One region of the Rhizobium binae genome, then DNA from elsewhere that is predicted to be linked to it. Evidence: predicted binding sites of a transcription regulator. Region 1 holds the regulator's gene; each other region holds the start of a gene.

Region 1 (10,204 bases):
GCACGCCGCTTGCCTCGCTGCGCGGCTTCATCGAGACGATCCAGGGCCCGGCGAAGAACGATCAGAAGGCGCAGGCGCAGTTCCTGGGCATCATGCTCGATCAGACGACGCGCATGAGCAGGCTCGTCGACGACCTCCTGTCGCTCTCGCGCCTGGAGCTGAAATCGCACATCGCCCCGGACGAGAAGGTCGATTTGGTACCGCTGCTTGGCCATGTCCGCGACTCGCTGGTGCCGCTGGCAAGAGACGTCGGCGTCGACATCAACCTGCATCTGCCCGACGGCAGGGTCGAGGTGCTGGGAGACCGCGACGAGCTCGTCCAGGTCTTCGAGAACCTGATGGAAAATGCCTGCAAATACGGTCAGGAAGGCAAGGTCGTCGACGTCCGGCTGAAGAATGGCGCCGGCGGACCGGTGGAGGTCAGCATCGTCGACAAGGGGCCGGGCATACCGGCCGAGCACGTGCCGCGTCTGACGGAACGCTTCTACCGCGTCAGCATCGAGGACAGCCGCTCGAAGAAGGGCACCGGCCTCGGCCTCGCCATCGTCAAACATATCCTCACCCGCCACCGGGCACGGCTGATCGTCAGATCGGAGGTGGGTAAAGGCACTGATTTTACGGTGCGCTTCTGAGGTGAAATCTCTCGTGGTCCCCTCTCCCCATAAAACGGGGAGATGGTTCGTTGCGATCTGCGACGGGCGGCTGATCGAACGCGTCGAGGCAATGGATTTGCGGTTCTTTCCAGCCGTGCGTTAATAACGATGGCGTGCCGCGCGATTGCCCCTCACCCTAACCCACTCCCCGTAATGACGGGGAGAGGGGACGTGCCCTGGCGAGATTTTTGGGTGGGACGGAGAGGTCGCGGCATATCCCCTTCTCCCGGTCAAAACGGGGAGAAGGTGCCGGCAGGCGGATGAGGGGCAGATCCCACGGGCGGACCTGAATGAAAGAATGCAGGCGGGAAGGGCCAGGATGCCTTTCCGCAACCGCCGGGCTACGTGTGGTAAACTGCAATGCAAGGTCGAGCGGCGACCCAAACTTTGCCAACCGTCGACACGTTCAGGCGGGATCCATAAAATTTATCGTTATAAAACAGCGCATTAACCTGTCACAAATGTTTCACCGATTTGACATAAAAGGACGGTGCTTACAGCGCTAAGAGAGTCCGGCCAATGAAAAAAGGCAATGCGAGGGCCTCTCATAGGCCGCACTCACACAAGTCCAATGCCGGGAGATTTCAAATGAACACCCTCAAGCTCACCGTTGCGGCGCTCGCTGCAACTGCTGCTTTCGCTGGCGCCGCCGTTGCCCGCGATCAGATTCAAATTGCTGGTTCGTCCACCGTCCTGCCTTACGCCAAGATCGTTGCTGAGTCGTTCGGCGAAACATTCACCAACTTCAAGACGCCGGTCGTCGAATCCGGCGGCTCGAGCGCCGGCCTCAAGGAATTCTGCAAGGGCGTCGGTGAAGATACCATCGATATCGCCAATGCTTCTCGCGCCATCAAGAAGAGCGAGATCGAAGCCTGCAAGACCGCCGGCGTAACCGACATTCAGGAAGTCAAGATCGGTTATGACGGCATCGTCTTCGCCACCGATTCCGGCAACCCCGACGTCGCCTACGTTCCGGCCGACATCTACAAGGCGCTGGCTGCCCAGGTCGTCGTCGACGGCAAGCTCGTCGCCAACCCCTACAAGAAGTGGTCGGAAGTCAACCCGAAGCTCCCGGCTGTCGATATCGCTGCCTACATCCCGGGCGAAAAGCACGGCACACGCGAAGTCTTCGAGGAAAAGGTCTTGGCAGCTGGCTGCGAAGCCTCGGGCGCCGCAGAAGTCATCAAGGCCGCCGTATCGGACAAGGCCGCTCAGGGCAAGGCTTGCGTCGCAGTTCGCAAGGACGGCGCTGCAGTCGACATCGACGGTGACTACACCGAGACGCTGTCTCGCATCGCCGCCAACAAGACCGCGGTCGGCGTATTTGGCCTTTCCTTCTATGAAAACAATGCCGACAAGCTGAAGGTCGCGACCGTGAACGGTATCGTTCCGTCGACGGAAACGATCGCCAACGGCACCTACCCGGTTTCCCGTCCGCTGTTCTTCTACGTCAAGAAGGCACATCTCGGCGCCGTCCCGGGCCTGAAGGAATACGTCAACTTCTTCGTATCCGACCAGATGATCGGCCCCGACGGCCCGCTCGCCGAATACGGTCTCGTTGCCGCCCCGGATGCCGAGCGCGAAGCGATCCGCAAGGACGTCGAAGCCGGCAAGACTATGTGATGACTTTGCCGGCGCGGCGTCTCGATGCCGCGCCGGCACTGCCTTGCGTCCGGGCGTGCCGGGATACGCGGGGCTGGAATTCCTTCTCCAATGGTTGGAAGCCGAAGGCGGTTCGATGAACCGCCGGGCTTTATGGGGGCTGCGGGCCTGGGGACGTAACGAATGAGCACATCCGTCATACTTCTGTGCCTTGTGGTAATCGGCGCCGCCGCCTATCTGGTCGCGCGCAGCCGTGCCGCGGCACTTGCCGGGGGCAGGTCCTCCGCATTGCATTCACGCCCGGCCTATTACGGCGCTTACGCTGCGATCTGGGCCGTTCTTCCCGCCCTCATCGTTCTCTGCGTCTGGCTCTCCGTGAGCCCCGGCATCATCCAGTCCTCGGTTCGCAATGCTTTCCCTGACGATGTCAAGGCCCAGGTCGCGGTCGAGCAGGATTTGAACTATTCGATGGTGGCGACGGTCGCCCGCGGCCTGACGATGCTGACTTCGGACGAAGCGGCCGCGGTCGCAAACGATCCGGCTGCCCTGCAGGCCAAGCTCAGCGAGAAGGGTGTGCCGCTCGCCGGCCAGCCGCAGCCTTACATGGTCGAGGCCGCCAAGAAGCTCAACGCCATGAGCCTGACGAGCCGCATCGCCATGACCGCGATCGTCTTCGTTCTGGCCGTTGCCGGCGCCTTCTACGCGCTGCGCGCCATCGCACCCCGCTTCCGGGCCCGTAATCGCGTTGAGCGCGTCATGCTCTGGGGTCTGCTGCTCGCCTCCTCGATCGCCATCCTGACGACGATCGGCATCGTGCTGTCCATGCTGTCGGAAGCCACACGCTTCTTTGCAGTCGTTCCCGCCGGCGATTTCTTCTTCGGAACCGTCTGGGATCCGCGCTTTGCCGGCGCCGGCAGCTCTTCCTTCGGTCAGTTCGGCCTGATCCCGCTGCTGATGGGCACGCTCTATATCGGCCTGGTCGCCATGCTGGTCGCCGTACCGGTCGGCCTTTTCGCCGCCATCTACATGGCCGAGTACGCCTCGCCAAAGGTGCGCGGCGTTGCCAAGCCCCTTCTCGAGGTGCTCGCCGGCATTCCGACGATCGTCTACGGCTTCTTCGCCCTCGTCACCGTCGGCCCCTTCCTGCGCGATTTCTCGGCTCAGATCAGCGGCTTGCTCTCCGGCAACTATACCAACTTCATCCAGGCGCAGAGCGTTCTGACCGCTGGCATCGTCATGGGCATCATGCTCATCCCCTACGTCTCCTCGCTGTCGGACGACATCATCACCGCTGTGCCGCAGGCTCTGCGTGACGGTTCGCTCGGTCTCGGCGCCACCCGCTCCGAAACCATCAAGAGGGTGGTCCTGCCGGCAGCCCTTCCGGGCATCGTCGGCGCGCTGCTGATGACCGCCTCGCGCGCCATCGGCGAAACCATGATCGTCGTGCTGGCCGCCGGTGTCGCGGCGCGCATTCAGATCAACCCCTTCGAGCCGATGACGACGGTGACCGTCAAGATCGTCAACCAGCTGACGGGCGACCTCGAGTTCACCTCCCCGCAGACGCTGGTTGCCTTTGCTCTTGGCATCACGCTGTTCTGCATCACGCTTTGCCTCAATATCTACGCGCTCTACATCGTGCGCAAATACCGGGAGCAGTACGAATGACGGATATTGTTTCTCCCACAACAGGCGTCACCATCTCCAAGGCGCCGGCGCGCCGCGATATCGGCATCAAGCGCCGCTACGCCGCCGAGCGCCGGTTCCAGGCCTATGGCATCGCCGCCATTTCCTTCGGCCTTGTCTTCCTTTTCATCCTGCTGTGGACGGTGATCGGCAAAGGCTATACCGCCTTTCAGCAGACCGCGATCACCCTGCCGATCGAATTCACCGAGAAGACGATCGACCCCAGCAACAAGCGGGCGGCCGACCCTTCGGTGCTGATCGCGGCCAATTACCCGGTTCTCCTGCGCGACGCGATCGTCAAGCAGCTGGATATCAACGCCTCGAGCAAGCCTGACGTGCGCGATGCATCCGCCATGCTCTCCAAGAGCGCGCCGATCCAGCTGCGCGACATGGTCGTCGCCGATCCCTCGCTCATCGGCAAGACGGTCAATGTCTCGCTGCTCGCCGACGCCAATATCGACAGTGCCAACAAGGGCCAGATCGATCTCTCCGTCGACGAGAAGAACCGCAAGGTCAATGACAAGCAGCTGACTTGGATGAACCAGCTGAAGGCGAACGGCGCTCTCCACAAGCAGTTCAACACCGGCCTCTTCGTCAACGGCAACTCCAGCCGTCCGGAGGCTGCCGGCCTCGGCGTCGCCCTCATCGGCTCGCTCTACCTGATGCTGATCGTGCTGGCGCTGTCCCTGCCCATCGGGGTTGCCGCCTCGATCTACCTCGAGGAGTTCGCGCCGAAGAACAAGCTGACGGACCTGATCGAGGTCAACATCAACAACCTCGCCGCCGTGCCCTCCATCGTCTACGGTCTGCTCGGCCTTTCCGTCTTCATCAACTTCGTAGGCCTGCCGCGCTCGGCCTCGCTGGTTGGCGGCCTGGTGCTGGCGCTGATGACCTTGCCGACGATCATCATCGCCACGCGCGCGGCCCTGCGCGCCGTGCCGCCCTCGATCCGCGCCGCAGCCTTGGGTCTCGGCGCCTCGAAGATGCAGATGGTGTTCCACCATGTCCTGCCGCTTGCCATGCCCGGCATCCTCACCGGCACGATCATCGGCCTGGCGCACGCGCTCGGCGAAACCGCGCCGCTGCTCCTGATCGGCATGGTCGCCTTCGTCGCCAACGTGCCGGCGACACCGCTCGATCCCTCGACGGCCCTGCCGGTGCAGGTCTATATGTGGGCGAACGAGGCCGAACGTGCCTTCGTGGAACGTACTTCGGGTGCCATCATCGTCCTGCTTCTGTTCCTGATCATCATGAACATGGGCGCCATTCTCTTGCGTCGTCGCTTCGAGCGCCGCTGGTAAACGGAGTTAAACATCATGAACATGTTGACGGAAGCTGCAGTTGAAAAGGCGCTGGATCAGAAGATGAGCAACGTCCCGTATAAAATGATCGGACAGGATGTCTCGGTTTACTACGGCGAAAAGCGGGCGCTTTTCGATGTGAACCTGAACATCCGCGAAAACACCGTAACCGCGCTGATCGGCCCTTCGGGCTGCGGCAAGTCGACCTTCCTGCGAAGCCTCAACCGCATGAACGACACGATCGAGGGCTGCCGCGTCACCGGCAAGATCACCCTCGACGGCGACGATATCTATGATCCTGACATTGACGTCGTCGAACTGCGCGCCCGCGTCGGCATGGTCTTCCAGAAGCCGAACCCGTTCCCGAAGTCGATCTATGAAAACGTCTCCTACGGCCCGCGCATCCATGGACTGGCCAAATCGAAGGCCGATCTCGACCAGATCGTCGAGACCAGCCTGCAGCGCGCCGGCCTCTGGAACGAGGTCAAGGATCGCGTCCATGAATCCGGCACCGGCCTCTCCGGCGGTCAGCAACAGCGCCTGTGCATTGCCCGCGCCGTCGCCGTCAGCCCTGAGGTCATCCTGATGGACGAGCCCTGCTCGGCGCTCGACCCGATCGCCACCGCCAAGGTCGAGGAGTTGATCCACGAGCTGCGCGAGAACTACACGATCGTCATCGTCACCCACTCCATGCAGCAGGCGGCGCGCGTGTCGCAGCGCACCGCCATGTTCCACCTCGGCAACCTCGTCGAGGAGAACGACACCGACAAGATGTTCACCAATCCGGACGATCCGCGCACCCAGGACTACATCATGGGTCGCTTCGGCTGATTGCGGTTATCCGAAGCCTTCCCGTTATTCGAGGACAAAGCCCCATGGCATCGACACATATTTATTCTGCCTATGATGATGATCTGAAGTTCCTGTCCAGGCGGATTTCCGAGATGGGCGGCCTGGCCGAGCAGATGGTCGCCGAATCCGTCCGGGCGCTGGTCAACGGTGATACCGCGCTGGCGCAGAAGGTCATTTCCGACGATGTGATCCTCGATCACACCGAGCGCGAGATCGGCGACAAGGCGATCGTCACCATCGCCCGCCGCCAGCCGATGGCCTCGGACCTGCGCGAAATCATGGGTTCGATCCGCATCGCCGCCGATCTCGAACGCGTCGGCGACCTCGGCAAGAACACCGCCAAGCGCGTCATCGCCGTGCAGAGCACCGGCGTTCCCCGCAAGCTCGCCCGCGGTCTCGAGCACCTGTCCGAGCTGGCGCTTGTCCAGCTCAAGGAAGTGCTCGACGTCTATACGACGCGCGCCGCCGACAAGGCGAATGCCATCCGCGAACGCGACAACGAGATCGACGCGATGTACACGTCGCTGTTCCGCGAACTCCTGACCTATATGATGGAAGATCCGCGCAACATCACGAGCTGCACGCATCTTCTGTTCTGCGCCAAGAACATCGAGCGCATCGGCGACCACGCGACCAATATCGCCGAAACGATCTACTACATGGCGACCGGCGCCCAGCCGGAAGGCGACCGTCCGAAGGACGACAGCGCCAACACCGTCGGTGCCGCCACGGAATAACCGTGCCGAACCAGCCCATTGCGTGCGCGCCCGTCCGGGCGCGCAAAGCGGTCGCAGCCAATTTCTGATTTTGCGCGGGATCCCTTGCTTAAATCATTCCCGGTTTAAGGATCGTGCGCGAGGAGACGGACACGCATGATCCCGAGAGTTGCAGTTGTTGAAGACGAAGAGGCCCTCAGCGTGCTTCTCCGCTATAATCTCGAAGCGGAAGGCTTCGAGGTCGATACCATCCTGCGCGGCGACGAGGCCGAGATCAGGCTTCAGGAGCGCACGCCCGATCTCCTGATCCTCGATTGGATGCTGCCCGGCGTCTCCGGCATCGAGCTCTGCCGGCGCCTGCGCATGCGGCCGGAAACCGAGCGGCTGCCGATCATCATGCTGACGGCGCGCGGCGAGGAGAGCGAGCGGGTCCGCGGGCTGTCCACCGGCGCCGACGATTACGTCGTCAAGCCGTTCTCGACCCCCGAACTCGTCGCCCGCGTCAAGGCCATGCTGCGCCGTGCCCGCCCGGAGGTGCTGTCCTCGGTGCTGAAATGCGGCGATATAGAGCTCGACCGCGAAACCCATCGCGTCCATCGCAAGAGCCGCGAAGTTCGCCTCGGCCCGACCGAATTCCGCCTCTTGGAATTCCTGATGTCGTCGCCGGGCCGCGTCTTCTCCCGCTCGCAGCTGCTCGACGGCGTCTGGGGCCACGACATCTATGTCGACGAACGCACCGTTGACGTCCATGTCGGCCGCCTGCGCAAGGCCTTGAACTTCTCCAACATGCAGGACGTCATCCGCACCGTCCGCGGCGCCGGCTATTCGATGGAAGCCTGAGGCTGAGGGAGTGTGGGGTTGGCGTTCCGCCGGTGCAGCCTTTCCCAGGCCTTCATCGCACCGGCGCGGCGTATGAGCGGGCACCAGCTCACCTCTGTCATCCAGGCACCACCTCTCCTCCGTCATCCCAGGGCTTGACCCTGGGATCCATGCGGCTGGCGCTGCGGGAGGAGCGATGGCATTCAACTGCAGGGAAATTATCGAAGCCGGGTGCCTGGTTGTGGATCCCAGGGTCAAGCCCTGGGATGACGGAGTGTGGGTTGGCGTTCTCGCCAAACGCACCGCTGACGTAGCTTGTGAAGCGGCGCTTCTGCCGTAACTTCATCGCGCCGGCGAGGCTTATGCGTCTAGGCACCACCTCTCCTCTGTCATCCCAGGGGCCTGACCCTCGGATCCATGCGAAGAGCACGAGAGAAGCCGCAGCCCGAATTCGCACAGCGTCGAGGAAAAACCTACAGCTTCCCACTCCAACCAATAAAAAACGGGCCACTCGGCCCGTCTTCTGCATTCTGACGATGGCGTGGCCGCTCAGCTGACCCGCGCCGCCGCCCGGCGGCGTTCGTTGATCGGCTGGTAGGCGAGCTTCTGATGATAGCTGCAATAGGGCGAATTGTCAGGAGATTCACAGCCGCAGAAGTGGAAATCGTCCTTGAGCGGATCGCCGACCGGCCATTTGCAGGTGCGTTCGGTCAGTTCGGTCAGGCCGAGGCGGCGGGAAATCGGAACGACCACGTTGCCGGCCGGCACATATTCCATGTCCTCGACCGCATCGACCTCGATCTCCTCCTTCAGCATCGTTGCGCCCTGCTGGCGGGTCACGGTGCGGGTGGTGATCCGCGAGGCGTAGCTCGGCGCGCGCGGCGTCGATGTCTGGCGCTTCGGCGTGCGCGCCGCCGTCGCCGTGCCGCCGGCCTTGGCACGGCCCGGCAGGCTCAGCCGGTGCACCTTGCCGATAACGGCGTTTCGGCTCACGCCGCCAAGCTGTGCCGCGATCTGGCTGGCGCTCAGCCCTTCGGACCACAGCTTCTTGAGTTTCTCGACCCGCTCGTCTGTCCAGTTCATGCCCTGTCTCCACCTTCTGCGTTGGTGATGGCAGAATCCCTCACCGTTGTCCCGGAAGCCTCCGAAACAGGAAACGCCTGATCAATTTTGGTGACTAGTTCCGCCGCATGCAGTCTAGTAATTGAACTTTAACCTAGTGTGAGCCTGACTCCGTGACAAGAGTCGCGGGAATCCGGATGAATCGAATTCGGAGTTTTCCCCAACTTGCTGCCTGTGCGTGTCATTTCTGCAATAATGCCTGTTGAAGGCCGGAAATGCCGCTGTACAAGCTTGCTGCATGCGCTAAGGGCGCAGTTTTGTTGACATTGCAGCGCGAAGAGGAAATAGTGCTGGTCGCCGCCGCAAGGCGGCATTTTTGATTTTTCGGGCCTGGTTTTCTTAGCCGGAGTCCGGTGATTGACAACGCTGATCGGGAGACCCGCGCCATGGCAGAAGCCGCGCCGCTTTATGACACCTATTCTCGTGCCCCGTTGCGGTTCGAGCGAGGCGAGGGCGTGTGGCTGATCACCGAAAGCGGCGAGCGTTATCTCGATTTCGGCGCCGGCGTCGCCGTCACGTCGGTCGGCCACGGCAATCCGCATGTGGTCGCCGCCCTGAAGGAGCAGGCCGACAAGGTCTGGCACCTCTCCAACATCTATGAGATCCCCGGCCAGGAGCGCCTGGCCAAACGCCTGACGGACGCCACTTTCGCCGACAAGGTGTTCTTCACCAATTCCGGTGCCGAGGCTCTCGAATGCGCGATCAAGACGGCGCGCCGCTATCAGTTTTCCAAGGGCCATCCCGAGCGCTTCCACATCATCACGTTTGAAGGCGCCTTCCATGGGCGCACGCTTGCGACGATCGCCGCCGGCGGCCAGGAGAAATATCTCGAAGGCTTCGGCCCCAAGGCGCCGGGTTTCGATCAGGTGCCGTTCGGCGATATCGAAGCGGTCCGCGCCGCGGTCACCGATGCGACGGCGGCAATTCTCATCGAGCCGGTGCAGGGCGAGGGCGGCGTACGTCCCGCCACCCCCGAATTCATGAAGGCGCTGCGCCAGATCTGCGACGAGAACGGCCTGCTGCTGATCCTCGACGAGGTCCAGACCGGCGTCGGCCGCACCGGCAAACTCTTCGCTCATGAATGGTCGGGCATCACGCCCGACATCATGGCTGTCGCCAAGGGCATCGGCGGCGGTTTCCCGCTCGGCGCCTGCCTTGCCACCGCGGAGGCCGCCTCCGGCATGAAAGCCGGCACCCATGGTTCGACCTATGGCGGCAATCCGCTGGCCATGGCCGTCGGCAGCGCCGTGCTCGATGTCATTCTCGCCGACGGCTTCCTCCAGCAGGTGCGCGATGTCGCGTTGGTCTTCCGCCAGGGGCTCGCCTCGCTGAAGGACCGTTATCCCGATGTGATCGAAGAAATCAGAGGCGAGGGCCTGCTGCTCGGCGTCAAGGCGGCCGTTCCCTCGACCGAACTGCTGCAGGCGATCCGCGCCGCGCATCTCCTCGGCGTGCC
Region 2 (10,204 bases), 110 kb from region 1:
GGGAATGAAGCGGCCGAGCACGCCGGCCTCGTTCATGCGGCGCAGGATCAGCGCCGGGTCGCGCTTCGATGTCAGGATCGACATGAACAGGCGGTTGGCCTCGTCGTTTTCCCTGAGGCGGTTGTCGATCAGGGCAAGCGAACGGGTGACGCGTTTCAGCGCATCGGGATGAAATTCCAGCCCATTGATGTCGGCGACATGGAAGAGCCGCAGGATGCTGACCGGATCGCGCTTGAAGACATCCGGGTCGGCAAGCGCGATGCGGCCGCGGTCTTCGACGAATTCGACGCTGCCGGCGATCTTGCGGGTGCGGTGCGTGAACCGGCTGATGACGCCGGTAAGGCCGGGGATCGACTTCGCCTGCTGGTCTTCGAGCGCGGCGCACAGGATGCGGGTCAAATCGCCGACATCCTTGGCAACGAGGAAGTAATGCTTCATGAAGCGCTCGACGGCCGAAAGGCCGGGGCGGGTGTGATAGCCGAAGGCTTCGGCGATCTCGCGCTGGATGTCGAAGGACAGCCGCTCCTCGGCCTTACCGGTCAGGAAGTGCATATGGCAGCGCACCGCCCAGAGGAAATCGTCGGCCTTCTCGAGCAGGCGGTATTCGTGCTTGGAAAGCACGCCGAGCTTGACCAGCTCCGCCTGGTCGCGCACGTGATAATAATATTTCGAGATCCAGAACAGCGTGTGCAGGTCGCGAAGCCCGCCCTTACCTTCCTTGACGTTCGGCTCGACGAGATAACGCGTGTCGCCTGCCTTGCGGTGGCGTTCGTCGCGCTCGGCAAGCTTGGCGGCGATGAACTCCGGGCCGGTGCCGGTGACGATTTCCTTGTCGAAGCGGGCCTCGAGCTCGGTTTCCAGCCGCTGCAAGCCGCAGATGAAGCGCATTTCCAAAATGGCGGTGCGGATCGTCATGTCGGACTTGGAAAGCGCGATGCATTCGTCCACCGTGCGGGTGGCGTGGCCGACCTTGAAGCCCATGTCCCAGAGCACGTAGAGCATGAATTCAACCGCCTTGTGCGTCTCTTCCGCCGGCCGCGGCAGGAAGAGGAAGAGCAGGTCGATATCCGAGCCCGGCGCCAGCGTGTCACGGCCATAGCCGCCGACGGCGGTGACGGCGAACTTGTCCTTCTGCTGCGGAAAGATATGGGCGGTGGCGAAATTGTGGAGGACGGTGATGATCTGGTCCTGCAGCCAGGAGATCCGGTAGGCGCAGTTGAGCCCGCTGCCATCGGCGGCAAGGGCCGCGCGCGCCTTCTGCCGGCCCTCGGTGCTCGCCTTCTTCAGGATGGCGAGGAGATCGGCGCGCATGATGTCGGGCCGGTTCCGGTTGGCTTCGGCAACGGCATCGCACTGGTTTTGCAGCAGTTCGGTGTCGAGGATCCTGGAGAAATCGAGGTCGCGCATTGCTTTCGCCGGAGTGGCGCCCTGTTCATGCCGGGCTGCCGGTTCGCGGCCTGCCAATGGTTTCGTCTGCATGCGCTATAGCCTCTTTGCCCGGCGATTGACACGGGCCTTCATATTGCAAGAACCTTTAAATTTGGCGAAATGGTGTTGGTCCGCTGCTGGATGCGGGACGCTTTGACGCAAGCAGCGGACTTTCCCGAAAAGCCTCAGCTCGCGAACTCGGCCTGCAGCGAATACAAGACCTGCCGTGTCTCGCTCAGGATCTCCTCGAGCGTCTGGCGGTCGCATTCGCGATAGCCTGCCTTGGCGATTGAAGTGGCGAGCTCTGAGATTGTAGCGCAACTGCGCGTCATTTTCAGCAGGCCGATCGGCGAGGTCCAGCCGCGCGCATTGCGGTCCCGGTCGGCGCGCCGCATCGTGTCGAGCATGGAGCAGATCAGCGAGAGGCGCTCGGTTTCGCGAACCAGCTTTTCCATGAACATCGGCCGCGCTCCTATTTCAGCTTCTTCTTGAGATCGTAAAGCGCATCCATCGCCTCGCGCGGCGTCATGTCGTCGAGGTTCATCGCCTTCAACGCCTCCTCGACCTTGGACGGGCCACGGGCCGCGTCCTCGCGGCGCACGGCCACCTGGAAGAGCGGCAGGTCGTCGATCAGCTGGCTCGCCGGATTCTTGCGGTCGGCATCCTCGAGGCGGGTGAGCACGTCGCGGGCGCGCGCCACGACCGAGGCCGGAAGCCCGGCGAGCCGGGCGACCTGAATGCCGTATGAACGGTCGGCCGCACCGGGCCCGACCTCATGCAGGAAGATCACGTCGCCGTCCCATTCCTTGACGCGCATCGTGGCGTTCGATAGCCGGCCAAGTTTCTCCGACAGCACGGTCAGCTCGTGGAAGTGCGTGGCGAACAGGCCACGGCAGCGATTGGCCTCGTGCAGGTGCTCGACAGCGGCCCAGGCGATCGACAGGCCGTCCAAGGTCGCGGTGCCGCGGCCGATCTCGTCGAGGATGACGAGCGAACGGTCGCTTGCCTGGTTGAGGATCGCAGCCGTCTCCACCATCTCGACCATGAAGGTCGAGCGCCCGCGCGCCAGGTCGTCGGAGGCGCCGACGCGCGAGAACAGCCGGTCGACAATGCCGATATGGGCTGATGTCGCCGGCACGAAAGAGCCCATCTGCGCCAGGAGCGCGATCAGCGCGTTCTGGCGCAGAAAGGTCGATTTACCGCCCATATTCGGGCCGGTCAGCAGCCAGATGGCGCCGTCCTTGGCACCGTCCTTCGGCGAAAGATCGCAATGGTTGGCGACGAAGGGGCCGCCCGCCTGCCGCCGCAGCGCCTGCTCGACAACAGGATGACGGCCGCCTTCGATGGCAAACATCTTCGAGCCGTCGACCTGCGGCCGGCAATAGGCCTGCTCTTCGGCGAGCAGCGCGAGGCCGGCGGCGACGTCGATCACGGCCAGCGCGCGGGCGCCCGATTTGATCGCCTCGGCTTCAGCGACCACGGCCGCCGTCATCCTGTCGAAGGCTTCGAGCTCGATCGACAGGGCCCGGTCGGCGGCATTGGCGATGCGGCTTTCGAGATCGGCAAGTTCGGTCGTGGTGAAGCGCATCGCGCTCGCCATCGTCTGGCGGTGGATGAAGCGCGCCTTGGCTTCCGCCGTATCGGTCATCGGCGAGGCATTGCCGGCGGTGACCTCGATGAAATAGCCGAGAATATTGTTGTGCTTGATCTTCAGCGAGCGGATGCCGGTCTCCTCGGCATATTGCAGCTGCAGCCCGGCGATGACGCGGCGCGACTGGTCGCGCAGCGCCCGGACCTCGTCGAGTTCGCCGCTGGCGCCGTCACGCAGGAAACCGCCGTCGCGCTTGAGCAGCGGCAGCTCGTCGGCGAGCGTCTCGGCAAGCAGCGTTTCCAGGCTCGCGGGAAGCGCTTTCAGCCCCGACAGCGCGTCGCCGAGTTCTTCCGGCAGCATGGCGTTGGCGAGCAGATCCGCGAGGCCGCTTGCGGCCTGCAGCCCCTGGCGGATGGCGGCAAGATCCCGCGGACCGCCGCGGTCGAGCGCCAGGCGGGAGAGCGCCCGCGGCATGTCGGGCACGTGTTTCAGCGTGTCGCGCAGCCGGCCGCAGAGCGAGGGCTCGTCGATCAGAAAGCCGATCGAATCGAGCCGGGCATTGATGCGGGCGGGATCGGTGAGCGGCGACATCAGCCGTTCGGCGAGAAGCCTGGCGCCGCCGCCGGTGACGGTGCGGTCGATCGCCTTCAGCAGCGAACCGTTGCGATCGCCCGACAGCGTGCGGGCAAGCTCGAGATTGGCGCGGGTGGCCGGGTCGATGAAAAGCGTCGAGGCGGCACTTTCCCGCTCGGGCTGCCCAAGCGGCGGACGCTCGGCGATCTGCGTCTTCTCGACATAGGCGACGGCGGCTGCGGCCGCCGCAAGCTCGGCGCGCGAGAAGCTGCCGAAGCCGTCCAGCGTCGAAACCCCGAAATAGCGGGCGATCCGGCCTTCGGCGCTGGCGCTGTCGAAGAGCACCGCCGGCTGCGGCACCGCCGTGCGGCCGAGCACGTCAAAGACGGGTTTCAGCTCGGGATCGTGGAAGATCGTATCGGGCAGGATCAGCTCGCGCGGATCGATGCGCAGAATGTCTGCGAGCAGCCGCGAACTTTCCGTCTCCGCCAGCCGGAAGACGCCGGTGGAAATGTCGATCCAGGCAAGCGCCAGCGCCGGTTCGGCGCCGCCGCGAATGCGGGCGAGCGCCATCAGATAGTTGGATTCCGAGGGCGATAGCAGCTTTTCCTCGGTGATCGTGCCCGGCGTGACCAACCGTACGACATCGCGCTTGACGACGGATTTGCCGCCGCGTTTCTTTGCTTCGGCCGGATCCTCGACCTGCTCGCAGACGGCGACGCGGAAGCCGAGCGAAATCAGCTTCTGCAGATAGTCGTCGGCGGCATGCACCGGCACGCCGCACATCGGGATATCCTGACCCATATGCTGACCGCGTTTCGTCAGCGTGATGCCGAGCGCGCGCGAAGCCTCCAGCGCATCCTCGAAGAACAGTTCGTAGAAGTCGCCCATGCGATAGAAGAGCAGCGAACCCGGATTGTTCGCCTTGATCTCGATATATTGCTCCATCATCGGCGTCGCCGAGGCACGGCTTTCCGCCGTGGCAAGCTCGGCAGCCGAAAAGGCTTCATTTCCTGTGTCTATTCGTGCGTTCACGGAGGTGCAGTTTTTCCCAAAAAAACAGGTGCCAACCCTATCCGCGCGCCGCTATAGATGACAACAGCATTTGAGGAAGAGCAAAGCGTCGCCCACAGGACGTTGGAGGATTTATGCCCGATATCGATAAGAAGGACCGGCCGACGACATCAGTGACCGACCAGGAGGCGCTCGATTTTCATGCGATGGGCCGGCCCGGCAAGCTGGAGATCAACCCGACCAAGCCGATGGCAACGCAGCGTGACCTGTCGCTCGCCTATTCCCCGGGTGTCGCCGTTCCCGTCAAGGCGATCGCCGCCGATCCGCAGACGGCCTATGATTACACGGCACGCGGCAACATGGTCGCGGTCATTTCCAACGGCACGGCGATCCTCGGCCTCGGCAATCTCGGCGCGCTCGCCTCCAAGCCGGTCATGGAAGGCAAGTCGGTGCTGTTCAAGCGCTTCGCCGACGTCGATTCCATCGACCTCGAGATCGATACGGAAAATGTCGACGAGTTCATCAACTGCGTGCGTTTCCTCGGCCCCTCCTTCGGCGGCATCAACCTCGAGGACATCAAGGCGCCGGATTGCTTCGTCATCGAAAGCCGGCTGCGCGAGCTGATGGACATTCCCGTCTTCCATGACGACCAGCACGGCACGGCGATCATCGCCGCCGCCGGCCTGATCAACGCGCTGGAACTGACCGGCCGCGACCTGAAGACGACCAAGCTCGTCTGCAACGGCGCGGGTGCTGCGGCGATCGCCTGCGTCGAGCTCATCAAGGCAATGGGTTTTGCGCCTGACAACATCATCCTCTGCGACACAAAGGGCGTCATCTACCAGGGCCGCACCGAGGGCATGAACCAGTGGAAATCGGCGCATGCGGCAAAGACCGACGCCCGCACGCTGGAAGAGGCGATGAAGGGTGCCGATGTCATTTTCGGCCTGTCGCAGAAGGGCGCCTTCTCGGCCAAGATGATCCGCTCGATGGCGGATCGGCCGATCATCTTCGCCATGGCCAATCCCGATCCCGAAATCACCCCGGAAGAGGTGGCCCGCATCCGCGACGACGCCATCATGGCGACCGGCCGCTCGGACTATCCGAACCAGGTCAACAACGTCCTCGGCTTCCCCTATATCTTCCGCGGCGCGCTCGACGTGCGCGCCTCGACGATCAACGACGCAATGAAGATCGCCGCCGTCAAGGCGCTGGCCAATCTTGCCCGCGAGGACGTGCCCGATGATGTGGTCGCCGCCTACCAGGGCAACCGGCCGCGTTTCGGCGCGCAATACATCATCCCGGTTCCGTTCGATCCGCGGCTGATTTCGGCCATCCCCGTCGCCGTCGCCGAGGCGGCGATCGAGACCGGCGTCGCCCGCAAGGTCATCACCGATATGGCCGGTTACGCCCGCGAGCTTTCCGCCCGCCGCGATCCGATCGCCTCGACCCTCGCCAGCCTCTATGAGCGCGTGCGCCGCCGCCCGAAGCGGATCGTCTTTGCCGAAGCCGAGGAAGAACAGGTCCTGCGCGCAGCACTTTCCTATGCCAACCAGGAGCTCGGCACCGCGCTCCTGCTCGGCCGCGAAGACCTGATCCGGGCGACCGCGGAGCGCGCCGGCATCGATCTCAACCGCCCCGGCCTCGAGATCGTCAACGCCCGTATCTCCACCCGTGTCGAAGCCTATATCGATTACCTCTATGCCAGGCTGCAGCGGAAGGGTTACCTTCACCGCGATGCCCAGCGGTTGATCCACAACGACCGCAACCATTTCGCCGCCACCATGGTAGCGCTCGGCGACGCCGACGGCATGGTGACGGGCATCACCCGCAACTATTCGACCGCGCTCGAGGATGTGCGCCGCTGCATCGACGCAAAGCCCGGCCACCGTGTCATCGGCGTGTCGCTGGCGCTCTGCCGCGGCCGCACCGTCTTCGTTGCCGATACCGCGGTGCACGACATGCCGAGCGCCGAAGAGCTTGCCGATATCGCCGAGGAGGCCGCCGGCCTCGCACGGCGCATGGGCTATCCGCCGCGTGTCGCGTTGCTCGCCTATTCCACCTTCGGCCATCCCTCCGGAGAACGTTCCGAGCGGGTGCGCGAGGCGGTGAAGATCCTCGACAAGCGCCGCGTCGAATTCGAATATGACGGCGAGATGGCCGCCGATGTGGCGCTGAACCGCAAGGTGATGGAGCAATATCCGTTCTGCCGGCTCTCCGGCCCCGCCAACGTGCTGGTCATGCCCGCCTTCCACTCGGCTTCGATCTCCACCAAGATGCTCCAGGAACTCGGCGGCTCGACGGTGATCGGTCCGATCCTCGTCGGCCTCGACAAGGCCGTGCAGATCACCTCGATGGGAGCCAAGGACAGCGACATCGTCAACATGGCGGCGATCGCCGCCTACGGGGCGGGGTCGTAAGGCTTGTCAGCATACGGCATTCAGCCGAGAGATCGGCGGACCTGGCCGTCAACCGCCTGCCGCCACCAACCGGGCGCGCGCCACGGGGGCCGACCCGGCAGGGGTCAGGGTGAGGCGCAGCCGCGGCGCAAGCCTTACGAGGGGTTCGTGTCGCCGATCTCGGCGTCACGGCGCGCCAAAGCGAGGATCGTCGACATCATCAGGCGATGACCTCGGCAAAGCCACCGCTATTGCTCAGATCGTGATCAGCTCGCGAAGCGGCCGGCGTCGGCGCCGTAATAGTTCAGATAGCGGTCGGAAATGCTGGAGATCGGCAGTACGATCAGCACGTCTGTCGTGTTGAAGGCGTGATCGACGACCGCGCTGGAGCCGACCATCGCGCCGAGGCGCAGATATCCCTTGATGAGCGGCGGCAGGGCCATCAGCGCGCGCTTCGAATTGACCGCTTCGACCGGCATCAGGTCCATGTTGCGGGCGAGATGCGGCAGTGCGCCGACGGCCCACTCGTCCCTTGCCAGCACATTGTGATAGAGGAAGGATAGTGCCAGTGCATGGCCTTCGAGATGGACGCCGGGGAATGAGGCGCAGCCGAACATGGCGCTCATGCCGTGCTTCAGCGCATAGGCCCAGTTGCCCTGCCACAGAAGCTCGACGGTGCGCTTGGTGCGGTATTCCGGCAGCACGCAGGAACGGCCGAGTTCCATGAAGCGCTTGTCCGGATGCCTGGCGATCAGCCCTTCGATCTCGAATTCGGAAGCCGAGTAAAAACCGCCGTTGGCCATGGCGACATCCTGGCGCAGCAGCCGATAGGTGCCGACGATCTGGTCTTCAGGATCGCCCTCGATCGCACGGTCGAGGACAAGAAGATGATCGCAGAAGGCATCATAAGCGTCGACATCACGCTGGCGGCGCATGGCGTCCAGCGGCAGCTGGGCTTTCATTTCGTCGACGAAGACTCGGTAGCGCACCGCCTGGGCGACGTCGATCTCGCGCGCCGTGCGAGCAAGGCGCGTTTCGAGATTGCCGATGCGGCCGAGGATATCGCCGTCCTTCTGGGCAGCAGCAGCCGTCGACGGCCGTGCAGCCTCCGAGGTGATGTCGCGATTGAGGATGTCGATGGAGGACATGGCGATTCTCCGGTTGCCGGCTTATCGACGCCATAAAACACTTCTGTACGACAGGAAAGTGACATATTGCATTTCCCGAGGCAAGACGGGTGCCGGTCCCCCGGGGGCTCTATCGCGCCTCTGCCCGGCGGGCCGAAAGGGCCGCGACTGCCTGAACTTCGGTCAGCAGCCGCAGCGGATCGACCGGCTTCACCATCACGCGGTTGGCGCCGTTGAGCAGGACCTGGCGGCGTGATTCGTCGCTCTTGTCGGCGGTCAGAACGATCACCGGCACGGGGGCAAGATCGAGCCGCCGTTCGTGGCCGCGCAGCCGTCCCAGCATGTCGATGCCATTGCCGCCCGGCATCGACAGATCGCTGATGATGATGTCGGGGCGGGCATCCGCCTCGCCGAGGGCGAAATCGAGCAGCGTCTCGAAATCCTCGACATGACGTACCTTGTGCCCGCCTTTTTCCAGGACGACGCGCACCAGCATGGCGTTGATCGGATCGTCTTCGCCGAGCAGGATGCTGAGCCCGCTCGCCGCCACCCTCGTCTCCGCCACCGAAAGCCCGAAACCCGGCTGATTGTCGTTCAGCGCGTCACGCTTTTCCATGCCGCGCATGCGCCCGCGCAGCACATCGATCAGCGACTGTTCGCGCAGCGGCCGGATGAGCCAGGCATCGAACAGGTCGAGCGGATGGGCACTGCGTTCTTCCGGATTGACGAGCAGAACCTTGCGCAGGCCGAGGGCGGCGATTTCGGCACGATCGGCAAGGTGGGTGGAAAATTCCACCGACATGCGATGATCGACGATGATGTCGGTCGGCCGGCGGCCGCCACTGGCCATACCGAGCAGCTTTTCCCGCGCCGCCTCGCCGTCGCCGACGAGATGGCAGATGCCGCCGAGCGTTGTGATTGTCTCGGCGATGGCAGTGCGCGCCGCACCTGCCGGCGCCAGAAGCACGACGCTGTTGCCGGCAAGCAGCGTGTTTCGCCGCTCCGACCTTTCGCTGCCGACATCGACGGGAAAGCGGATGGTGAATTCGCTGCCCAGGCCCTTTTCGCTGGCTACCGTCAATGCCCCGCCGAATTCGTGCATGATGCGGGCCGAGATCGCAAGGCCTAGCCCGGTGCCGGCGCTCTTGTCGGCGACGGTGCCGCCCTGCTCGAACTCGCCGAAGACACGCGCCTGCTCCTCCGCCGTCATGCCAGGCCCGCTATCGGCGACGGTGATGACCAGATTGCCGGCGTCGAGCGAGACACGGGTGAAGACGCCGCCCACCTGCGTGAACTTCACGGCGTTGCCGATGACGTTGAACAGAACCTGGCGCAGCCGCGCCGGATCGAAGCTCATCTGCTCCGGCACATCGGATGACACGGTGGCGCCGATCTCGATGCCTTTTTCGTGCGCCCGGTGAGCGAGCATTTCGACGACGCTCTCGAGGAGCTTGCGCAGCGATTCGGAGCGCGGGTGCAGCTCGAAACGGCCAACCTCGATGGTGGAGAAATCGAGCAGGTCTTCGACGAGCTGTGTCAGCGCGTGGCCGGATTGACGGATATTCGCCAGATAATTCTGCTGTTCCTGCGTCAGCCGCGTCTCGGCGAGCAAGTGCGTCATGCCGAGGATGCCGGAAAGCGGCGTGCGCACCTCGTGACTGACGGTAGCGAGCAGCCTGGATTTGGCGGCGCTGTTATATTCGGCCTTCTGGCGGGCTTCCTCGCGGCCCTGCGCGATCAACCGCTCTTCGGTGACGTCGCGGGCGACGCTCTGCAGCAGCAGACGGCCGTTCGCCGGATCGCGGGTGACGACGTCGCGCCAGACGAAAATCCGCTGGCCCTCCGGTGTCGAGATTTCGACATCGTAGCAATGCGGGATCGGACCGGGGCGGAAGGCGAGGCCGATCTCCTCGCAGCTGCGCCCTTCCGGATGCAGCCGTCCGGTCAGTCGCCGAAACGTATCGTTGGCGGAGATGATGCGCCGGTCCATGGTGCGCGAGACGGTGATGTCGCCGAGCACATCGTGCACGTCGGCAAACAGCTTTGCGCCATCGTTGCACTCCAGCAGGGTT
Region 3 (10,204 bases), 1.0 Mb from region 1:
CCCTGAAGCCGGATACCAGGTTGGGCCACACGGCCTGTCCGCACGACTGTCCCTCCACCTGCGCGCTGGAGATCGAGCTATCGGAGGACGGCCGCATCGGCCGTGTGCGCGGCGCCAATAATCATTCCTACACCGCGGGCGTCATCTGCGCAAAGGTCGCCCGTTATGCCGAGCGGCTCTATCATCCCGACCGGCTGATGCATCCCTTGCGCCGCTCCGGCGCCAAGGGGGCAGGGCAATGGCAGCAGATTTCCTGGGACGATGCGCTGGATGAGATCGCCGAGGCCTTCGTCAAGGCCGAGGCCAAAGACGGCAGCGAGGCGATCTGGCCTTATTTCTACGCCGGCACCATGGGCTGGGTGCAGCGCGATTCCATCGATCGCCTGCGCCACGCCAAGCGCTATTCCGGCTTTTTCTCGTCGATCTGCACCAATCCGGCCTGGACCGGCTTTACCATGGCAACCGGCACGCTGCGCGGCCCCGATCCGCGCGAAATGGCGCGCACCGATTGCGTCGTCATCTGGGGCACCAATGCGGTCTCGACCCAGGTCAACGTGATGACCCATGCGATCAAGTCGCGCAAGGAGCGCGGCGCCAAGATCGTCGTCATCGACATCTATGACAACCCGACGATGAAGCAGGCCGACATGGCCTTGATCGTCAGGCCGGGCACCGACGCGGCGCTCGCCTGCGCGGTCATGCACGTTTCCTTCCGCGACGGCTATGCCGATCGGGATTATATGGCGAGATATGCCGACGATCCCGTCGGTCTCGAAGCGCATCTGAAAACCCGGACGCCGCAATGGGCGGCCGAGATCACCGGCCTTTCGGTCGAGGAAATCGAAGCCTTCGCCCGCCTCGTCGGCACGACGAAGAAGACCTTTTTCCGCCTGGGCTACGGCTTCACCCGCCAGCGCAACGGCGCCGTCGCCATGCATGCGGCCGCTTCGGTCGCCACCGTGCTCGGCTCCTGGCAATATGAGGGCGGGGGCGCCTTCCATTCCAACAGCGATATCTTCCGCATGAACAATGCGGAACTGACCGGCCGCGCGATGAAGGATGCCGATATCCGCATGCTCGACCAGTCGCAGATCGGCCGGGTGCTGACCGGCGATCCGGTGGCCTTGCGTCACCGCGGCCCGGTGACGGCAATGCTGATCCAGAACACCAATCCGGCCAACATCGCCCCCGAGCAGCGCCTTGTCAAACGCGGTTTTGCCCGCGGCGACCTGTTCGTCGCCGTGCATGAGCAGTTCATGACCGAGACGGCCGAGATCGCCGATATCGTCATTCCCGCGACGATGTTCGTCGAGCATGACGATATCTACCGGGCCGGCGGCCAGAACCACATCCTGCTCGGACCGAAGCTGGTCGAGCCGCCGCCGACCGTGCGCACCAATCTCTTCGTCATAGAGGAACTGGCGAAACGCCTCGGCGTCGCCGATCGACCCGGCTTCGGTTTTTCCGCCCGCGAGATGGTCGACCGCGTGCTGGAATCCAGCGGCCTGCCGGATTACGACCATTTCCTCGAGCACAAATGGTTCGATCGCCAGCCGGTTTTCGAGGAGGCGCATTTCCTGAACGGCTTTGCCCATCCCGACGGCAAGTTCCATTTCCGCCCGGACTGGATCAACCAGCCGGCGCCGAACAAACCGCCGGCGGCGATCGGCGCGCTCGGACCGCATGCGGAACTGCCCGTCTTCCCCGATCAGGTCGATGTCATCGAAGTCGCCGATCCCGAGCATCCCTTCCGCCTCGCCACGTCGCCCGCCCGCAACTTCCTCAATTCGAGCTTCTCCGAGACCAAGACGTCGCGTCAGAAGGAGGGCCGTCCCGAAGTGATGATCAATCCTGCCGATGCCGAGGCCAACGGCATCGCCCATGGCGATCTCGTCCGCATCGGCAACAGCCGCGGCGATCTGCGCATCCATGCCCGCATCACCGCCGAGGTCAAGCCGGGCGTGCTGATCGCCGAGGGCCTCTGGCCGAACAAGGCGCATGTCGACGGCGAGGGCATCAATGTGCTCACAGGCGCCGACCCGGTCGCGCCCTATGGCGGGGCGGCCGTGCACGACAACAATGTCTGGCTTCGCAAGGACGCAGCATGATGCAACCGAAATCACGGGTGAAGATCGTCGGCGAGGAAACGCTGTCGAACGGCTGGACGCGGCTGAGCAGCTACTTGCTCGACTATATCGACCGCAAGGGCGCTACCCAGCGCTTGAAGCGGGAGGTCTACCACCGCACGCCCGCCGCCTGCATCCTGCTCTATGATCCGAAACGCGATCTCGTTGTTCTCGTGCGCCAGTTCCGTCTCGCCGTTCATCTGAACGGCGATCCCGCATGGATGATCGAGGTGCCGGCCGGCCTTCTTGACGACGACCATCCCGAACAGGCGATCCGCCGTGAGGCGATTGAGGAAACCGGCTACCGCCTGCGTGAGGCTCGCTTCCTTTTCAAATCCTATCCCTCGCCCGGCGCTATCGCCGAGGTCGTCCATTTCTTCGTTTCCCTCATCGATACCGCCGACCGCGTCACCGAAGGAGGCGGTCTGGCCGAGGAGCATGAGGATATCGAAGTTCTCGAAATTCCGCTGGACGAGGCGACTCGGATGATCGAAACCGGCGAGATCTTCGACGCCAAGACGATCGTGCTGCTGCAATGGGCCTTGTTGAACCGGAGTAACCTTCGATAGCGGATGCGGCGATCGAGGCGCCGGATGCCAGGTCGCCTCCGGGGGATCCCAGGATGACCCGCGATCGTGTTAGTTTTCGCCGCGAACTCGCATCATCTGCCGAAACGCACGTCGCTTTAATACAGGGGTTGCGTTGATGATCCGCATGACGCCGCGCATGGCAGCGAGCTGGACTGTGCCGACAATCGGCCGATGAGCCGGATGGCTGGCATCCATATGCTTTCTCGATTCTTGTACTGCTTCGGTGCTGTAGCGAAGCATTTCGGCTTCATAGTCGTGGATGGCATCGATGAGCGGCTTTTGTCCTCGGTCCGCTGCGACCAGCATGTGCCCAAGCAGAGCGGCATCGCGAAGCGCCGTATTCGCGCCGGCGCCTCGTCCGGGTGTCATCGTATGGACGGCGTCACCGAGCAGTGTGACGTTCGAACTCGTCCAAGGTTTCAGCGGGACGGAAGTCCTGACCTTGACATCGTGGATCGTCGAGGGCTCCGTCATACGAATGAGAGCACGCAAATGCGGATGCCAGTCTCGCGCGAGTTCCAGGCCCAGTTCTCTCAACTGTTCTCCGCTTAGGCCCGCCGTATCCCGCGGGCAATTCTGCCGGGCGCCCCAGATGCCCCAGCCGATACTGTCCTGGTCGAGCGCTTCGACGAAATCCGGCCAACGAGCGGCAAAATCGGGGTCGCTGCGGCTGTCGGCGAATTCGAGCGAGTGAATAATCGCGCCGAAACCCATCGGCGCCATAATGATCGACATGCCTCTGACCATCTTGTCCGACAACAGAGCTTTCGCCTCGGCCGTCGTGGGGATTTTGCCCCCGAGCGACACGATTCCCGTATCTTCCAGACGCGCTTGCGGTAAATATTGCCTGCGCACAGCTGAGTTCGTGCCGTCAGCACCGACCAAAACATCTCCCGTCGCGAAACTTCCATCCTGAAAGCAAGCGGTGACGGACCCGTCGGCGTTACGTGTGTACCCCTGAAGCGCTTTGCCGAAGGAGACATGGTCTTCAAGCCCCCTGAGTAGAACCCGCCTCAGTGTCTTTCGAACGACGTTCTTTTCACCGTCGAGAGTATTCGCGGCCGCATCCCCGATGTCGAAGCTCAGCACTTCACCAAGATGTTCCGTGAACATGTTGAAATAGCATGGCGACTTGGCGCATGTGGCAACATAGAGGTCGTAGAGGTCGTTGGGTACACAGGCCCTTAGCGCTCGGCTTCCAGCCGGGCTGATACCGACGCGATAGCCGCCGGTGTCGGCGTCCGGTGCCATGTCGCGTTCATAAACAGCAATGCTAACGCCGGCCTGTTTAAGCAGATGAGCGAGTGCCAGACCGCCAGTCCCGGCGCCGATAATCAAAACCTTCATGGTGCTAGTCCTTGTCGGGCGTGGAGTGGGTGGAGAACTGGCCGGCAATCTGCCTCAGCCACTCGTCTGTCCAAACGATGCGCCCGGCGCGCAGGTCCTCGACGACGGCATTGACCCAGGACAGTTCGGTTGCATGAAGCGCTCGGAGATATTCCATCTCGAGCAGGAAGAGCCTTGGTACGGCCCGCGCCTCTTGCAGTATTCCATCGATCCGGCGAAGTTCCGACTCGATCGCTTTTGTCCTGTGCTCAAGCAGATGCAACACATCGTTCGGCGTGAGCAGAGCAAGAAATGATATGGCTGCGGGGAATTCCGGATATTCCCGCGTTAAGCTCGACAACATCTCGCGGATCCATGCCAGCGCGACGTCGCGGCCCTTTTCGGTGATCTCATACACGGTCCGCTCGGGACGCTTGTAATCCCGTACTGTTTTTTGCGACGTGATCAAACCTTCGCGTTCGAGCCGCTGGATTGTTTGATAAAGGCTTGCCCTTTGCGTGACATTAATCACCTCGTCCTTGCCGCGCTCCTTGATGAGACGCTGCATTCGGTAAGGATGCAGCGGCTCTTCCATGAGCATTGCAAGGACAGCGAGCGCGACTGGAGAACGTTTGATCGAGGTCATAGTCATAATATTAATAGTTAGATTATAACTAGTCAACTCGTTAGCGTCGGGACTCGTGGATCGACGCTGCGATGGATCGACGCCATGAATTCGTGCGGCGGCACATCTGACCATTTCCAAAGCGCTGGTTTCCGCGTTAACGTGAACGCACTTTAAACTCATACGACTGTTACAAAGCGGTTCTATCCGCTGCGGTCTGTCGATCATCGAGGCGGTCAGGAGAAGGCCCATGTGGCTCAGTAATTTCACCCTCGTTCTCCCAAACGAGGTGGTGAGTGACGGTTCCGTGCGTGTTGAAGACGGCGCCATCGCCGAGATCAGGCCGGAGCCGGTCGCAGGGGCTGCAATCGACGGCGGCGGGCGGCTGCTGATGCCGGGATTCGTCGATCTCCACGGCGATATGATCGAGCGCGAGATCGCGCCGAGGCCGAACGCGACAATGCCGATCGATTTCGGCATCCACGAGCTCGACAAGAAACTTGCCGCTGCCGGTGTGACGACCGCCTTTGCCGCTGTCTCCTTCGCCACCGAAAGCGTCTACGGCCATGTCCGCTCGCTGGAGACGACGTCGGCGGTGATCGAGGGCATCAACCGTCTGCGTAACGATCTCTTGATCGACCACCGCGTTCACGCCCGCTATGAGATCACCAATGTTGGCGCAGCACCTGCGCTCGAACGCCTGCTGAATGCCGACCAGATCGACATGGTTTCGCTGACGGACCACACGCCGGGCCAGGGCCAGTACAACAACCTGCAGAGCTATATCCTCAGCATTTCCGAGCGCCGCGCCATCTCCGAGGAGATGGCCGCCGAGATCGTCGCCAAACGCATCGCCATGCGCAGCAATCCTGACATCGAGGCCAAGCTGCGGGAGATCGTCGCCCTGTCGCTGAAACACAAGCTGTCGCTCGCCTCGCATGACGACGACAGCGTCGAGAAGGTCGCAGAAATGCACGATCTCGGCGTCACCATCAGCGAATTTCCGGTGACCGCACCTGCCGCGGAAGAGGCGCGCCGCCGCGGCCTCTGGACGCTGATGGGCGCCCCGAATGCTCTGCGCGGCCAATCGATGTCCGGCAATCTCAGTGCCCTCGAAGCCGCCAGGGCCGGTATGCTCAGCGTCATCGCTGCCGATTACCATCCGGCCGCCTTCGTGCCCGGCATCTTCAAGCTCGCCGACATGGTGGAAGGCGGCCTGCCGGCCGCCGTCGCCATGGCGACCGTCAACGCCGCCCGCTCCGCCGGCCTCTCCGATCGCGGCGAAATCGCCCTCGGCCAGCGCGCCGATCTGGTGGTGGTCGAGCCGGGCGACATCAATCGAATCCGCGCCACCTTCCGCGCCGGCCAGTTCGTGTATAGCGACGGCACGTTGCATCCGCTGCGGGCGATGGCGGCTTAGCTGCAGGTTTGAGCGTCGATGACGAGATACCGGCGAGGCGAGCTTTCTCATCGGCGGTGCCCGACTATCACATTTCTCCGGAGCAAGACTGTTAAGAATGCGGAATCAAGATGTCATCTGAGCCAAGGTTGCTACACAAGGAGTGGGGGCTCCTGCCGCTCGTTTTGAGTGGAATTGCGACGATATGCGTATTCATCATATCGATTTACTACGATAACCAACACGGAATTTCGTATGTCTATGTAGGTGAAAAATATATAGAATGCGAAAAGTCAGTTGCTTCCTTGTTGAAGGCCATTGTCCTGGTATACAAATATCCAGGTTTGGCTCTTATGATTATTTCATTTATTTCTGTAATATTCTGTTATGTCCAGGACAGAGGTGTTTTTATCTTTATTGCAATATGTTTTGTATTTTTTAGCTATCCATTTGCTACAATGTGGGGCGGAGCCAGCATTGTTCTAAGTCAATCATCGGCGGTGAGGCTGTGCGAGAGGGGAAGTTACGGCTCGGTTGCGATCCACCTTCCGATGTTGTTTTTGTCGTCTTACGTGAGCATTGGAAATATGGTTCTGCTGACCAAGCGATGGTTTAGAGGAAGAACCAGGAATATTGATATCTAACCGCGGTCGCCGATCAGCGAAATCAGCTGGGCCCTAGGCGCCGTCGTTGAAGCCTCGAAGCCAACAGCCTTGCCACCCTCCATCGTCACGTGGCCTTCGGCAAAGAGCCGTAGCGCCTGCGGATAGATCTGGTGTTCGACGGTCAGCACGCGCGCAGCAAGGCTTTCGGCCGTGTCGCCGGAAAGCACCGGGACGGCGGCCTGGCCGATCGTCGGTCCCTCATCCATGCCCTCGGTGACAAAATGCACCGTGCAGCCTGCGATCCGCATGCCGGCGTCGATGGCGCGCTGATGGGTATGCAGGCCCGGAAACAGCGGCAGCAGGGAAGGGTGGATGTTGAGCATCCGGCCTTCATAGCGCTGGATGAAGGTCGGCGTCAGCAGTCGCATATAGCCGGCCAGGCAGAGGATATCGGGCGAAAGTTCGTCGAGCGCCGAAAAGATCGCCGCTTCATGCGCATCCTTGCTGACATAGTCCTTGCGAGGGAAGGCGAAGGTGGCGATTCCCTCGGCCGCGGCCTTGACAAGCCCGCCGGCCTCCGCCTTGTCCGAGATGACGCCGACGATCTCTGCCGGATAATCGGCGGCCTTCGCGGCCGTGACCAGCGCCATCATGTTGGAGCCGCCGCCGGATATGAAGACGACGACGCGTTTGCGCGGCGTGCTCATATGGCAAGCGTGCCCTTGTAGACCGTGCCGGCAGCCCCTTCGGCGCGGGCGATCATGCGGCCGAGCGTAACGACCTTCTCGCCTTCGGCTTCAAGCACCTTCGATACCGCGGCGACATTCTCTTCGGCGACGACGACGATCATGCCGATGCCGCAGTTGAAAGTGCGCAGCATTTCCTTGGACTCGACGCCGCCCATCATGGCAAGCCACGAGAAGACCGGCGGAACCTTGACGGCCGCAAGGTCGATCTCGGCCGCCAGCTGCTTCGGCAGCACGCGCGGAATATTTTCCGGGAAGCCGCCGCCGGTGATATGGGCGAGCGCCTTCAGCGCACCGGTTTCGCGGATCGCCTTCAGCAGCGGCTTTACATAAATGCGGGTCGGTTCCAGCAGCGCTTCGCCAAGTTTCTTGCCTTCTGCGAAGGGCGCCGGCGCGTCCCAGCCGAGGCCGGAGAGTTCGACGATCTTGCGCACCAGCGAGAACCCGTTGGAATGGACGCCGGAGGAGGCGAGGCCGAGGATCACATCGCCTTCTGCAATGTCGCCGGAGGGGAGCAGCTTGCCGCGTTCGGCAGCGCCGACGGCAAAGCCGGCAAGATCGTAGTCGCCGGAGGAATACATGCCGGGCATTTCGGCGGTCTCCCCGCCGATCAGCGCGCAGCCGGCCTGCCGGCAGCCGGCGGCAATGCCGCCGACGATCGCCGCACCCTGGTCGGGGTCGAGCTTGCCGGTCGCGAAATAGTCGAGGAAGAACAGCGGCTCGGCGCCCTGCACCACGAGATCGTTGACGCACATGGCGACGAGATCGATGCCGACGGTGTCGTGGTAATCAGCATCGATGGCGATCTTCAGCTTGGTGCCAACGCCGTCATTGGCGGCGACGAGAACCGGATCGGTAAAGCCCGCAGCCTTGAGGTCGAACAGCCCGCCAAAGCCGCCGATCTCGCCGTCGGCGCCGGGACGGCGCGTCGAGCGCACCGCCGGCTTGATCTTCTCGACGAGGAGGTTGCCGGCATCGATGTCGACGCCCGCTTCGCTGTAGGTCAGGCCGTTTTTCCCAGACTGGCTCATGCTGGTCTCCGATGGCTGTTTTCAGGCGGCCAACATGCCGCGTCATCTGCCGGTCGCAATTGCATGACAGGGGCGTTTATGCAAGCGCCGCATGGCAAAAGCCCCCAATTTCCCGCGTCTTCCCTGGGGCTTTCGGGGATTTGTCGCGACAGGGTTGACCATCTTTGCGCCTGCATCCTATGTGCTGAATGGCCGCGTCGGATCGGACGTGGTGTTCGGCGGCGAGCGAAGCGGGGAAGCGATGCCACAGCATGTCAGCGGCAACAGCCTTAAACGCCAGATCTTCTTCTGGCTGGCGGTGCTCGCCTTCTTCATCGCCTTTCTCTATATCTTCAGCTCGATCCTGCTGCCTTTCATCGCCGGCATGGCGATCGCCTATTTCCTTGATCCGGTCGCCGACCGGCTGGAGCGCCTGGGGCTCAGCCGCATGATGGCGACGGTCGGCATCCTCATCGCCTTCGTCATCACCTTCGCATTGGCGCTGATGATCCTCATTCCGGTGCTGATCAGCCAGTTCAACGATTTCGCCGAGCGCCTGCCCGGTTATATCAGTCAGTTGCAGCAGTTCATAACCCAGACGCAGAATTCGCTGCTGCCGGATTGGGTCAAGAGCCAGGCCGGAACGATCAAGGACAATCTCTCCGGCATCCTCTCCGAAGGCATGGGCTTCCTGACCGGGCTCTTCGCGCAGATCTGGAATTCCGGCAAGGCGATCGTCGACGTCATCTCGCTGCTCGTCGTCACCCCCGTTGTCGCCTTCTATATCCTGCTCGATTGGGACCGCATGGTCTCCAAGGTCGACCAGTGGATCCCGCGCGACTATGTCGGCGATGTCCGCCAGATCGCCAAGGAGATCGACCAGGCGATCGCCGGCTTCGTTCGCGGCCAGGGCTCGCTCTGCCTCATCCTCGGCATCTATTATGCCGCCGGCCTCTCGCTCGTCGGCTTGAATTTCGGCCTTCTGATCGGTCTCTTCGCCGGCATGATCAGCTTCATTCCCTATGTCGGATCGCTGGTCGGCCTCGTTCTCGCCGTCGGCGTGGCGATCGTGCAGTTCTGGCCGGATTATCCCTGGATCGGCCTGGTGCTCGCCGTCTTCTTCAGCGGCCAGTTCCTGGAAGGCAACATTCTGCAGCCGAAGCTCGTCGGCTCCAGCGTCGGCCTGCATCCGGTATGGCTGATGTTTGCGCTTTTTGCCTTCGGCGCGCTCTTCGGTTTTGTCGGGCTTCTGGTCGCGGTGCCGGCTGCCGCCGCCGTCGGCGTCCTTGTTCGCTTCGCGCTTTCGCGCTACCTTCAGAGCGATCTTTATTTTGGCGTGTCGCCGAGTGGCCGCGCTCAAAAGACGAAATCAGTTCCCAATGAATGACGTGAAGAACGCTGATCCGAAGCGTATGGCCGGAGAACAACTGCCGCTGGTCTTTTCGCACGATGCCGCCAGCGGCCGCGACGATCTCCTGATCTCGGAGCGTCTTGCCGCCGCCGTGTCGATCGTCGATGCCTGGCCGGCATGGCCGTCGCCGGTTGTCGTGCTTGCCGGTCCGGTCGGCTCGGGTAAATCGCATCTTGCCCGCATCTGGCGGGAATTGAGCGGTGCCGTCAGCATCCACCCCGAGCTTGGCTCGGATGCCGCCGTCGCCGCTGCAGCCGGCCCGGTGCTGTTCGAGGATGCCGATCGCCTCGGCTTCGACGACAATGCGCTCTTCCACGTCATCAACAGCGTTCGCGAACATGGCACCAGCCTGTTGATGACTAGCCG

What was found. Region 1 encodes PhoB, which activates phosphate uptake and scavenging genes when phosphate is short. Its sites were predicted from a motif close to TGTCATNNANCTGTCAT; they were not measured.
Region 2: olsB (l-ornithine N(alpha)-acyltransferase) is a predicted target of PhoB. The motif match lies at 8,201-8,217, and genes of this name have one in related genera.
Region 3: J2J99_RS07645 (alpha-D-ribose 1-methylphosphonate 5-triphosphate diphosphatase) is a predicted target of PhoB. The motif match lies at 4,845-4,861, and genes of this name have one in related genera.

What each region holds. Positions count from the first base shown of each region.
Region 1 is NZ_CP071604.1:552,728-562,931, forward strand. Features, by position in the region: gene phoR (phosphate regulon sensor histidine kinase PhoR) at 1-632, shown strand, start outside; gene J2J99_RS02695 (substrate-binding domain-containing protein) at 1,242-2,276, shown strand; gene pstC (phosphate ABC transporter permease subunit PstC) at 2,439-3,920, shown strand; gene pstA (phosphate ABC transporter permease PstA) at 3,917-5,239, shown strand; gene pstB (phosphate ABC transporter ATP-binding protein PstB) at 5,255-6,070, shown strand; gene phoU (phosphate signaling complex protein PhoU) at 6,115-6,828, shown strand; gene phoB (phosphate regulon transcriptional regulator PhoB) at 6,964-7,647, shown strand; gene J2J99_RS02725 (hypothetical protein) at 7,745-8,002, opposite strand; gene J2J99_RS02730 (GcrA family cell cycle regulator) at 8,176-8,709, opposite strand; gene J2J99_RS02735 (aspartate aminotransferase family protein) at 9,135-10,204, shown strand, end outside.
Region 2 is NZ_CP071604.1:437,852-448,055, forward strand. Features, by position in the region: gene J2J99_RS02150 ([protein-PII] uridylyltransferase) at 1-1,479, opposite strand, end outside; gene J2J99_RS02155 (hypothetical protein) at 1,614-1,889, opposite strand; gene mutS (DNA mismatch repair protein MutS) at 1,901-4,627, opposite strand; gene J2J99_RS02165 (NADP-dependent malic enzyme) at 4,741-7,026, shown strand; gene olsB (l-ornithine N(alpha)-acyltransferase) at 7,272-8,153, opposite strand; gene J2J99_RS02175 (PAS domain-containing hybrid sensor histidine kinase/response regulator) at 8,263-10,204, opposite strand, start outside.
Region 3 is NZ_CP071604.1:1,570,795-1,580,998, forward strand. Features, by position in the region: gene J2J99_RS07625 (molybdopterin oxidoreductase family protein) at 1-2,108, shown strand, start outside; gene J2J99_RS07630 (NUDIX domain-containing protein) at 2,105-2,695, shown strand; gene J2J99_RS07635 (FAD-dependent oxidoreductase) at 2,765-4,063, opposite strand; gene J2J99_RS07640 (PadR family transcriptional regulator) at 4,068-4,637, opposite strand; gene J2J99_RS07645 (alpha-D-ribose 1-methylphosphonate 5-triphosphate diphosphatase) at 4,918-6,087, shown strand; gene purN (phosphoribosylglycinamide formyltransferase) at 6,707-7,378, opposite strand; gene purM (phosphoribosylformylglycinamidine cyclo-ligase) at 7,375-8,448, opposite strand; gene J2J99_RS07660 (AI-2E family transporter) at 8,690-9,814, shown strand; gene hdaA (DnaA regulatory inactivator HdaA) at 9,807-10,204, shown strand, end outside.